Regions from separate parts of the Streptomyces sp. NPDC014894 genome, predicted to be linked through region 1. Evidence: riboswitches for the same ligand, from Rfam matches in the RefSeq annotation. Region 1 holds a riboswitch; the other holds the start of a gene.

Region 1 (5,548 bases):
AGGGCGCGGAGCATGTTCGCGGCCAGGGCCTCGGTGCCGTAGAGGGCGTACGGCGCGACGCGGACGGGACCGCCGAGCGCGGCGGCCATGTAGTGGACGGGCGGAAGCTCGGGCACGAGGGTGGAGACGGCCGTGGCGTGCACGGCGTGGGTGTGGACGACGGCGAGGGCGTCGGTGTGCCGGTAGACCTCCAGATGGAGCGGCAGCTCGCTGGTGGGCTCCAGGTCGCCGAGGACCCGTTTGCCCCGGAGGTCGACGACGGTCGCGTCCTGCGGGCCGAGCCGGTCGTAGGGCACCCCGCTGGGGGTGACCAGGACGAGCGGGCCGAGCCGGGCGGAGACATTGCCCGAGGTGCCCACCACCAGGCCCTCCGCCGCCGTTCTGCGGGCGGTGGCGACCACGCCCCGCCATGCCTCGTCGATCGCCTTCTGGGACACCTGTTCGGTCATACGGCGATCCTGTCAGGAGCGGGCCCCCGATCACAGAGGGCCACCGCCGGGCCACGGAGGGGAGGACCGGACAGATTGCCGGAAAGAGTGATGAAAGGCACTTCAAGGGGCGAGAAGCCGGGCGCGAGAGCCCGTCCCGCGCCCGCGAGGCGTAAGCGGAGCACGAAACCTCACATGGGGACACCCTGAATCCGGCCTCAGTTCACCTTCCGTTCACCCAGGTTACTTACGTTCGCCAGGCCACTGACGTCCATAGATTGCCTGGGTAAATGGAACACATCACGCTGCTGCTCGCGATTGTGATCGTGACGGCTCTCGTGTTCGATTTCACGAACGGTTTCCACGACACCGCCAACGCGATGGCGACGACCATCTCGACCGGCGCCATGAAGCCCAAGTCCGCGGTGGCGATGTCCGCCGTGCTCAACCTCGTCGGCGCTTTCCTGTCGGTGGAGGTCGCCAAGACGATCTCCAGCGGCATCGTCAACGAGTCAGGCATATCCCCAGAAGTGATCTTCGCGGCGCTCGTCGGCGCCATCCTCTGGAATCTCCTGACGTGGCTGGTCGGCCTGCCGTCCAGTTCCTCGCACGCCCTCATGGGCGGTCTGATCGGCGCCACCGTCGCCTCGGTCGGGTTCAGCGGCGTCAACGGCGGCACCGTCGTGACCAAGGTGCTGATCCCCGCCATCGCGGCCCCGCTGGTCGCGGGCATCGGCGCTTACCTGGCCTCCCGGCTGACGTACAAGATCGGCAAGAACGCCGACCCGAAGTCCACCGCGAAGGGCTACCGGGCCGGACAGATCGCCTCGGCGGGCCTGGTCTCCCTGGCCCACGGCACCAACGACGCCCAGAAGACGATGGGCATCATCACGCTGGCGCTGGTCGCCGGCGGTGTGCTCAACCCCGGCTCGAACCCGCCCATGTGGGTCATCGTCTCCGCCGGTGTCGCGATCGCCCTCGGCACCTACCTCGGCGGCTGGCGCATCATCCGCACCATGGGCAAGGGCCTCACCGACCTTCAGCCGCAGCAGGGCTTCGCCGCCCAGTCCAGCGCGGCCAGCGTCATCCTCGCCTCCTCCAACCTCGGCTTCTCGCTCTCCACCACGCACTCCTGCTCCGGAGCGGTGATGGGCGCCGGCCTCGGCCGCAAGGGCGGCGTGGTCCGCTGGTCCACCGCCACCCGGATGTTCGTGGCCTGGGGTCTGACCCTGCCGGCCGCCGGTCTGGTCGCCGCGGGCTCGGAGTACGTGACCAAGCAGGGCGACTGGGGCGTCGCCGCCGTCGCGATCTTCCTGGTCGCCTCGTCCGCCGCCATCTGGATCTACTCGCGCCGCCAGGTCATCGACCACACCAACGTCAACGGCGAGGAGGGCGACGAGCCCGGCGTCGTGACCGAAGCGATCAACGCGGTCACCCCGCCGCCCGCCGGCACCCCCGCGCAGGACGACCTCAAGACGACCATCGCGGCTCCCTCGGCCGCCGCCCCCGAATCCGGCCCGGCCAGCCCGGCCGCGGTGTAAGGACAGATCAGCATGAACATCGACTGGGCAGCTCTCGGCTCCGTCTTCGGCGTGAGCCTCGTGGCCACCGTCGTCCTCGTGGGCCTGTTCACCCTCGGCATCGTCGGTCTGAGCAAGCAGCAGCCGGCCGCCGGGTCGACGACCGGCGGCACGGCGACCGGCGGCGGCGCGTCCGTGGCCCTCGCCCGTGTCGGCGCGTACATCTGCTTCGCGCTCTGCGTGGCGGCGATCACCTACGGGATCTACCTCATCGTCGACTGACGGCGTCCCCGGACCGTGCGCGGGCCCTGCCCGCCGCACCGAGGACTCCGTCGTCACCAGCTCTTTCACCGGCCGGGCCGGACCACTCCCACGGGGGCGGTCCGGCCCGGTCGCGTCGGTGCCGGGACCGTTCGCGGGGCCGGACGGGGCCGCTCCCGGGCCCGGCGGGGGCCGGTGTCGGGCCCGGCGGGGACCGGTGTCGGGCCCGGCGGGGACCGGTGTCGGGCCCGGCGGGGACCGGTGTCGGGCCCGGCGGGGGCCGGTCCGGGGTGTGGGGCTGAGCACACTGTCCCATCGCAGGTCAACAGCAGGTTGACGGCTGTTCTCGCAGCGTGGTGGACTGCCGGGGCCATTACGGCGGCAGCAGAGGAAGCCGGTGCAAATCCGGCGCGGTCCCGCCACTGTCACCGGGAGGAATCCCGGGAGCCAGGAACTCTCGCCGCCGCATCACGTCGAACCAGGGCGCGGACACCCTGAGTGAGGACATATCGCCATGCCCGGCCGCGGTTCAGCCCCTGCCCCGAGTACGCCTCGCACTCCCCCGGCTCCCCCGGCGACCTCTCCCGCTCCCCCGGCGACCTCTCCGGCACCCCCCGCTTCGTCCTCGGCTCCCCCGGCTCCCCCGGTTTCCCGGGCCCTCCGGAACGAGACCGCGGCCTGACCCCATGCGTGCCGACCGGATATTCGTGTACGGCGCCACCGCCGGCCTCCTCGGCGACCTGCTGCTCGGCGATCCCCGCCGGGGGCACCCGGTCGCCGCGTTCGGGCGGGCCGCGGGCGCCGTCGAGCGCGCGCTGTGGCGCGACCACCGGGGCTGGGGCGCGCTCCACACCGCCGTCTGCGCCGGAGGCGCCGCGGCGGCCGGGGCGCTGCTCGCCCGTGGGACGCGCGGCCGTCCCGCGCTGTCCGTCGCGCTGACCGCCGCCGCCACCTGGACCGTCGTCGGCGGCACCTCGCTGGGCCGCGAGGCCCGGACCGTCGGGGCGGCGCTCGCCGACCGGGACCTGGCCGCGGCCCGGGAACGGCTGCCCCATCTCTGCGGACGCGATCCGCAGGCCCTGGACGAGGCCCAGATCGCCCGCGCCGTGGTGGAGTCCGTCGCCGAGAACACCTCGGACGCGGTCGTGGGGGCCCTGGTGTGGGGGGCGGTCGCGGGCGTTCCCGGGCTGCTCGGCTTCCGCGCCGTCAACACCCTGGACGCGATGGTGGGCCACCGGTCCCCCCGCTACCGGCGGTTCGGCTGGGCCTCGGCCCGGCTGGACGATCTGGCCGGCTGGCCGGGCGCGCGGCTCACGGCCGCCCTCGCCGTCCTCGCGGGCCCCGACCCACGCGGGGCCGTACGGGCCTGGCGGGCCGACGCGCGCCGGCATCCGAGCCCCAACGCCGGTCCGGTCGAGGCGGCCTTCGCCGGAGCGCTCGGCGTACGGCTCGGCGGCACTCTCGCGTACGGCGGCCGGGTCGAGCACCGGCCGGTGCTCCACGGCGAGGGCCGGGCCGTGGAGGTCCCGGACATCGAGCGCGCGGTCCGGCTCTCGCGCCGGGTGAGTCTGCTCGCGCTCGCCGCGAGCGCGGCCGGACGGCTGGCGTTCCGGCAGATCACGGCGGTCCGCCGCCGGCAGGGAGGGATCCGATGACCGAGCGCGGACAGACCGGGGGCGGGCGTACCGGAGGCGGACGTACCGGGAACGGGCGTACCGGCGGCGGGCTGCTGGTCGCGGGAACGACCTCGGACGCGGGCAAGAGCGTCGTCACGGCGGGAATCTGCCGCTGGCTGGTGCGGCAGGGCGTCAGCGTGGCCCCCTTCAAGGGGCAGAACATGTCGCTCAACTCCTTCGTGACCCGCGAGGGCGCGGAGATCGGCCGGGCCCAGGCGATGCAGGCCCAGGCGGCGCGGGTCGAGCCGACCGCGCTGATGAATCCGGTCCTGCTCAAGCCGGGCAGCGACCGCAGCAGCCAGGTCGTGCTGATGGGCAAGCCGGTGGGCGAGCTGAGCGCCCGCGGCTACCACGGCGGCCGGCAGGAGACGCTGTTCGAGCCCGTCGTGGAGTGCCTGGCCGAGCTGCGGCGCTCCTACGACGCCGTGATCTGCGAGGGCGCGGGCAGCCCGGCCGAGATCAACCTGCGGCGCACCGACATCGTGAACATGGGCATCGCCCGGGCGGCGCGGCTGCCGGTGCTCGTCGTCGGGGACATCGACCGGGGCGGGGTCTTCGCCTCCTTCTTCGGCACGACGGCGCTGCTGAGCGCCGAGGACCAGCGGCTGGTGGCCGGTTATCTGGTCAACAAGTTCCGCGGCGACGTCTCGCTGCTGGAGCCGGGCCTCGACATGCTCGAAGGGCTCACCGGGCGGCGGACGTACGGGGTGCTGCCGTACGCGCACGGGCTCGGCATCGACGAGGAGGACGGGCTGCGGGTCTCGCTGCGCGGGACGGTGCGCGAGTCGGCCGTGGCCCCGCCGGTCGGCGAGGACGTGCTGCGGGTGGCGGTCTGCGCGGTGCCCCTGATGTCCAACTTCACCGATGTGGACGCGCTGGCCGCCGAGCCGGGCGTGATCGTCCGATTCGTCGACCGGCCGGAGGAGTTGGCGGACGCGGATCTGGTGATCGTGCCGGGAACCCGGGGCACGGTCCGGGCGTTGGAGTGGCTGAGGGAGCGGGGCTTGGCGCGGGAGCTGGCGCGCAGGGCGGCCGAGGGGCGTCCGGTGCTGGGGATCTGCGGCGGGTTCCAGGTGCTCGGTGAGCACATCGACGACGAGGTCGAGTCACGGGCGGGTTCCGTGACCGGTCTGGGACTGCTGCCCGTACGGGTGCGGTTCGCGGCCGAGAAGACCCTTGCGAGGCCGACGGGCACGGCGCTGGGCGAGCGCGTGGAGGGGTACGAGATCCACCACGGCGTCGCCGAAGTGCTGGGCGGGGAGGCCTTTTTGAGCGGCTGCCGGGTGGGTGAGGTCTGGGGCACCCACTGGCACGGCTCCTTGGAGAGCGACGGCTTCCGCAGGCAGTTCCTGAGACGGGTCGCGAGCGCCGCCGGCCGGCGTTTCGTGCCCGCTCCGGACACGTCCTTCGGAGCGCTGCGCGAAGAGCAGCTGGATCGGCTCGGCGACCTCGTGGAAGAACACGCGGACACGGACGCGCTGCTGCGGCTGATCGAGCAGGGCCCGCCCGCGGACCTTCCCTTCATCGCGCCCGGAGCGCCCGCGATGCCCGCGGCGCGCACGACCGCCGGAGCGCCCGGACGATTCGGAGGCCCCGTATGAGCACAGCGCTGTCCTTCCCGGCCGCCGCCGCGAGTCCGCTCGGGGACGGATTCCGCGGCGGA
Region 2 (5,548 bases), on a different contig from region 1:
GCCGAGCTGCGCGAGGACGTCTTCGCCACGGCGGTCGCCCAGCCCTCCGCCCTGGTGGAGAAGGCGGGGACGGGCGATCTCGTGTCCCGGGTCGCGGGCGACGCGGAGGCCGTCAACACCGTCATCGGACGGGTGCTGCCCGCCTTCGTCTCCGCGTTCCTCACCATCGCGCTCACCCTGATCGGGATCGGGGCGATCGACTGGCGGTTCGCCCTCGCGGTGCTCGCCGCAGCGCCCCTCCAGTACGTGGCGCTGCGGCGCTTCCTGGCCCGGTCGGGTCCGGTGTACCGGGAGCTGCACAGCGCCGAGGCCGCTCGCGGCCAGGAGATCGTGGAGACCCTCAACGGCGCGGACACGGTGGCCGCCCTCCGGAGTCAGCGCCGGCGGCTCGCCCGGATCGCGGCCTCCTCCGAGCGCGCCATCGGCCATGAGCTGGACGCCGTACGGCTGCGCAACGGCTTCTACGGGCTGCTGAACGTCGCCGAGCTGATCGGTCTCGCGGCCGTGCTGGCGGTCGGCCACCGGCTGGTCATGGACTCCGCGGTGAGCCTGGGCGCGGCCACCGCCGCCGCCCTCTACTTCCACCAGCTGTTCGGCCCGGTGGGCGTGCTGCTCTCGAACGTCGACGAACTCCAGGACGCCGGGGCGGGTCTGGCGCGTCTCGTCGGCGTCACCGCCCTGCCGAAGCCGCCCGCGGCCTGCCCCCCGCCGGCGCCCGGCCCGTCCGGCGGCGGCCGGGTCGTCCTCGACCGGGTCTCGTACGGATACGGTCCCGGCCGGCTCGCGCTCGACCGGGTCTCGCTGACCGTCGAGCCCGGGGAGACCGTCGCGATCGTCGGGGCCAGCGGGGCCGGGAAGACGACGCTCGCCAAGCTCGTCGCCGGTGTGCTGAGCCCGGACAGCGGCGAGATCGTCATCGACGGCGCGCGGGCCGCGTCACCGGCCGGGCGCGCCCGGACCGTCCTGGTGAGCCAGGAGGTCCATGTCTTCGACGGGACCGTCGCGGAGGATCTGCGCCTCTTCGCCCCCGGCGCGGACGACGACCGGATCCGGGCGGCGGCCGCGCGGCTCGGCGCGGAGTGGATCGACGGGCTCCCCGCCGGACTCGACACCCCGGTCGGCGCGGGCGGCCACGAGCTGACCGCCGCGCGGTCGCAGCATCTGGCGCTGCTCCGGCTCACCCTGGCCGCCCCCTCGGTCGCGGTCCTGGACGAGGCCACGGCGGAGGCGGGGAGCACGGACGCGGGTCTGCTCGACCGGGCGGCGGCCTCGGCGCTGTCCGGCCGTACCGCCATCGTGATCGCCCACCGGCTCGGCCAGGCCGCGCGGGCCGACCGCATCGTCGTCATGGAGGACGGCCGGGCCGTCGAGTCCGGGACGCATACGGAGCTGGTGCGGGCGCGGGGGCGGTACGCGCGGCTGTGGGAGGCGTGGGAGCGCGGCCGCTGAGCGGGCGCGGCCCCCGGGCCCCCGGCGGTCAGTCGAAGCGGACCCGCGCCGCCGGCGTCACCCGGATCGAGCGTCCGGGGTACTGGATGGTGGCGAAGGTCGTGTTGTGGTGCTCGACGACCTGGGCCGCGGTCGGCACGACGCCCACCGGGCGTACCGGTGTGGTGTGTCCGTCCGAGACCAGCACGAGATCGTGGCCGAGGGAGAGAGCGGCCCGGGCGGTGGAGTCGACGCAGTACTCCGTGGCGAAGCCGGTGACGACCAGCCGGCGCACCGCCCGTCCGCGCAGCAGGTCGCCGAGGCCGCTGCCGAGGAAGGAGTCGGCGCTGTCCTTGTCGAGGACGGCGTCGCCCGGCCGGGGCGCGACCGCCGGGTGGATGTCGCGGAGTTCGGCGGGCACGGGGTAGGCGTCGAGGCGTTGCCTCAGATGGACGACGGGCGTCCCGGCGGAGCGGGCCCGGCCGGCGAGGCCGGCGATCCGGGAGAGACAGCCGTCGGCGTCATGGGCGTCGGCCAACAGGGCGATCTGCATGTCGATGATGAGCAGCGCGGTCTCCGGCATCCCGCGAGCCTATCCCTCCGGCCGCGCGCGTCGGCGGGGAACGCGGCCGGGCGACCCGGGCGATCGGTGCGCGGGGGCGGCGGCCCGGGTGCGCGTCGCCCGTACGGTGAAGCCCTCCCGGCGCATGTCGGCGGCGGCGTCCTCGGGCAGCGCGTCGAGCATCGTGCGGTGGGCGGGGGCGAGCAGCCCGCCGGCCGGCCGATCCTCTCCTGTCGGCGGACGGAGCGTTCGAAGAACAGATCGCGGGCTTCGTCGGCGGGGTCGGCCGGCACGAGGTCCGCTGCGCGTTCGGGGGCGGCCCCGGCGGCGAGGCGTACGAGCGGCCCGCCCCAGCTGTGGCCGACGAGGACGAACGGCCCGGGGCCGAGGCGGTCGAGAAGGTCCGTCAGGTCCTCGGCCATCCTGTCGAGGGCCCGGGCCGCCGGGTCCCGGCGGCTCCGGCCGAGGCCGCCGCGGTCGTGGACCACCGTGCTCGTCCGCCCGGACGAGCGCCCCGTACGAGCGGCCCGCGGCGAGCCCTCCCCCCTCCGATCCGGCCTGCTCGGCGCGGGTCGGCCGCCGCCAATCCCGAACCATCCGTGTCTCATGTCACGGTCCGGAATGTGAACAGCACTGTCCGAAGGCACGCGATCCCTCTACGCTGACCGGTGCAGCTGGTTCGCCCTGTCCGCCAGACAGACGCGTCGCAAGAGGGAACCCGGTGGAAATCCGGGACTGCCCCGCAGCGGTGAGTGGGAACGACCGCCGTCATACGCACTGGATCCGGGAAACGGATCTGGGAAGCGACGGCCAGTAGGTGCCGACCGGGAGACCGGACGGCGGGCCCGCGAGTCCGAAGACCTGCCCGCTGTCCGCGCACGACCCGTTCGTGTGCGGATATCCCGGTGACCTCGTGGGCGGGTCGGCGACCATATCCGGCGGACGACCGCGCCCTGCGCGGCACGGGTCCGTCCGATGTGTCCTCCCTTCGCCTCCTCGTCCCGTCACCGGGATCCACAGGAGACATCTCGCGAAGGAGAGTTCCGTGACAGCGAAGTCCGCAGCCGCGGCAGCACGGGCCACCGTGTACGGCTACCCCCGCCAGGGCCAGAACCGGGAACTGAAGAAGGCCGTCGAGGGGTACTGGAAGGGCCGCGTCACCGCCGACGCCCTCCGGGAGACCGCGGCGGATCTGCGCCGGACGAACTGGCGTCAGCTGGCCGACGCCGGCGTCCACGAGGTGCCGACCGGCGATTTCTCGTACTACGACCACATGCTGGACACCAGTGTCATGGTCGGGGCTGTCCCCGGGCGGCACCGCGCCGCCGTCGCGGCGGACGCCCTCGACGGCTACTTCGCCATGGCGCGCGGCACCCAGGACGTCGCGCCCCTGGAGATGACCAAGTGGTTCGACACCAACTACCACTATCTGGTGCCCGAACTCGGCCCCGACACCGTCTTCACCGCCGACCCGTCCAAGCAGGTCGCCGAGTTGACGGAGGCCCTCGCGCTCGGGCTCGCCCCCCGCCCGGTCCTCGTCGGCCCCCTCACCTATCTCCTGCTGGCCAAGCCCGCGCCCGGCGTCGCCGCCGACTTCGAACCGCTGACCCTGCTGGACCGGCTGCTGCCGGTGTACGCCGAGGTCCTCGCCGATCTCCGCGCGGCCGGCGCGGAGTGGGTCCAGCTGGACGAGCCCGCCCTGGTCCAGGACCGCACCCCGGCCGAGCTGAACGCCGCCGCCCGCGCCTACCGCGACCTCGGCGGACTGACCGACCGTCCGAAACTGCTGGTCGCCTCCTACTTCGACCGCCTCGGCGAGGCCCTGCCCGTACTGGCCAAGGCCCCCGTCGAAGGGCTCGCCCTCGACTTCACCGAGCGGGCCGCCGGCAATCTCGACGATCTCGCCGCCGTCGGCGGACTGCGCGGCAAGCGCCTGGTCGCGGGCGTGGTCAACGGCCGCAACATCTGGATCAACGACTACGAGAAGTCCCTCGCCACCCTCGGCACCCTGCTCGGTCTCGCCGACCGCGTCGACGTCGCGGCCTCCTGCTCCCTGCTGCACGTCCCCCTCGACGCCGGGGCCGAACGCGACATCGACCCGCAGATCGCCCGCTGGCTCGCCTTCGCCCGGCAGAAGACGGCCGAGCTGGTCACCCTCGCCAAGGGACTGGCCCAGGGCACCGGCGCGATCACCGCCGAACTCGCCGCCAACCGGGCCGATCTGGCCTCCCGCGCCGGATCCGCCCTCACCCACGACCCGGCGGTACGCGCCCGTACCGCGGCCGTCACCGACGCCGACGGCCGCCGCTCCCAGCCGTACGCCGAGCGGACCGCCGCCCAGCGGGACCTGCTCCGGCTGCCGCTGCTGCCCACCACCACCATCGGCTCGTTCCCGCAGACGAACGAGCTGCGCACCGCGCGCGCGGATCTGCGCGCCGGGCGCATCGACACCCCCGGGTACGAGGAGCGCATCAAGGACGAGATCCGCGAGGTCCTCGCCTTCCAGGAGAAGGCGGGCATCGACGTACTGGTGCACGGCGAGCCCGAGCGCAATGACATGGTCCAGTACTTCGCCGAGCAGCTCACCGGCTATCTCGCCACCCAGCACGGCTGGGTCCAGTCCTACGGCACCCGCTATGTCCGCCCACCGGTCCTGGCCGGGGACATCTCCCGGCCGGAGGCGATGACGGTCCGCTGGACCTCGTACGCCCAGTCGCTCACCGAACGGCCCGTCAAGGGCATGCTCACCGGCCCGGTGACCATGCTCGCCTGGTCCTTCGTCCGCGACGACCAGCCGCTCGGCGACACCGCCCGGCAGGTCGCCCTCGCCCTGCGCGACGAGGTGAACGATCTGGAGGCCGCGGGCGCCTCCGTCATCCAGGTCGACGAACCCGCGCTCCGCGAGACCCTCCCGCTGCGCGCCGCCGACCACTCCGGCTATCTCGCCTGGGCCACCGAGTCCTTCCGCCTCACCACCGGCGGCGTCCGTCCGGCCACCCAGATCCACACGCACATGTGCTACGCGGAGTTCGGCGACATCGTGCAGGCCATCGACGATCTCGACGCCGACGTCATCAGCCTGGAGGCCGCCCGCTCCCATATGCAGGTCGCCCGCGAACTGGCCGCCCACGGCTATCCGCGCGAGGCCGGACCGGGCGTCTACGACATCCACTCCCCCCGGGTCCCGAGCGCCGAGGAGGCCGCCGCCCTGCTGCGCAAGGGGCTCGAGGCCATCCCGGCCGAACGCCTCTGGGTCAATCCCGACTGCGGCCTGAAGACCCGCGGCTGGCCCGAGACCCGCGCCTCCCTGGAGAACCTGGTCGCCGCCGCCCGTGAGATCCGCGCGGGGCTGACCGCCGAGAACGCCTGACCACCGGGCCGGGGCGGGCGCCCGCGCGGCGCCCGCCCCGGCCGGGCATCCGCTAACCCCAGGTGAGCGGGTCGAGATGGAGGTAGAAGCTCAGCCGGTCGTGATCGAGGTCGACGCCGTACCGTTCGGCGAACGCGGCGTCGGCGTCCCGCGCCCGTGTCTCGTCCGGCCAGGTCTCCCGCGCGTTG

What was found. A riboswitch is a leader RNA that binds a small molecule or an ion and turns the genes downstream of it on or off. The one in region 1 is predicted to bind cobalamin.
Region 2: it holds a riboswitch for cobalamin, as region 1 does, so the genes downstream of both, metE (5-methyltetrahydropteroyltriglutamate--homocysteine S-methyltransferase) here and ACF089_RS34730 (cobalamin biosynthesis protein) in region 1, are expected to answer to the same signal.

Annotation. Positions count from the first base shown of each region.
Region 1 covers NZ_JBIBWD010000024.1:52,251-57,798, forward strand. The annotation lists gene ACF089_RS34715 (class II aldolase/adducin family protein) at 1-449, opposite strand, end outside; gene ACF089_RS34720 (anion permease) at 719-1,969, shown strand; gene ACF089_RS34725 (hypothetical protein) at 1,982-2,230, shown strand; cobalamin riboswitch at 2,550-2,689, shown strand; gene ACF089_RS34730 (cobalamin biosynthesis protein) at 2,896-3,864, shown strand; gene ACF089_RS34735 (cobyric acid synthase) at 3,861-5,486, shown strand.
Region 2 covers NZ_JBIBWD010000008.1:91,716-97,263, forward strand. The annotation lists gene ACF089_RS20210 (ABC transporter ATP-binding protein) at 1-1,449, shown strand, start outside; gene ACF089_RS20215 (isochorismatase family protein) at 1,478-1,990, opposite strand; gene ACF089_RS20220 (alpha/beta fold hydrolase) at 1,873-2,598, opposite strand; cobalamin riboswitch at 2,649-2,874, shown strand; gene metE (5-methyltetrahydropteroyltriglutamate--homocysteine S-methyltransferase) at 3,036-5,360, shown strand; gene ACF089_RS20230 (APH(3'') family aminoglycoside O-phosphotransferase) at 5,413-5,548, opposite strand, start outside.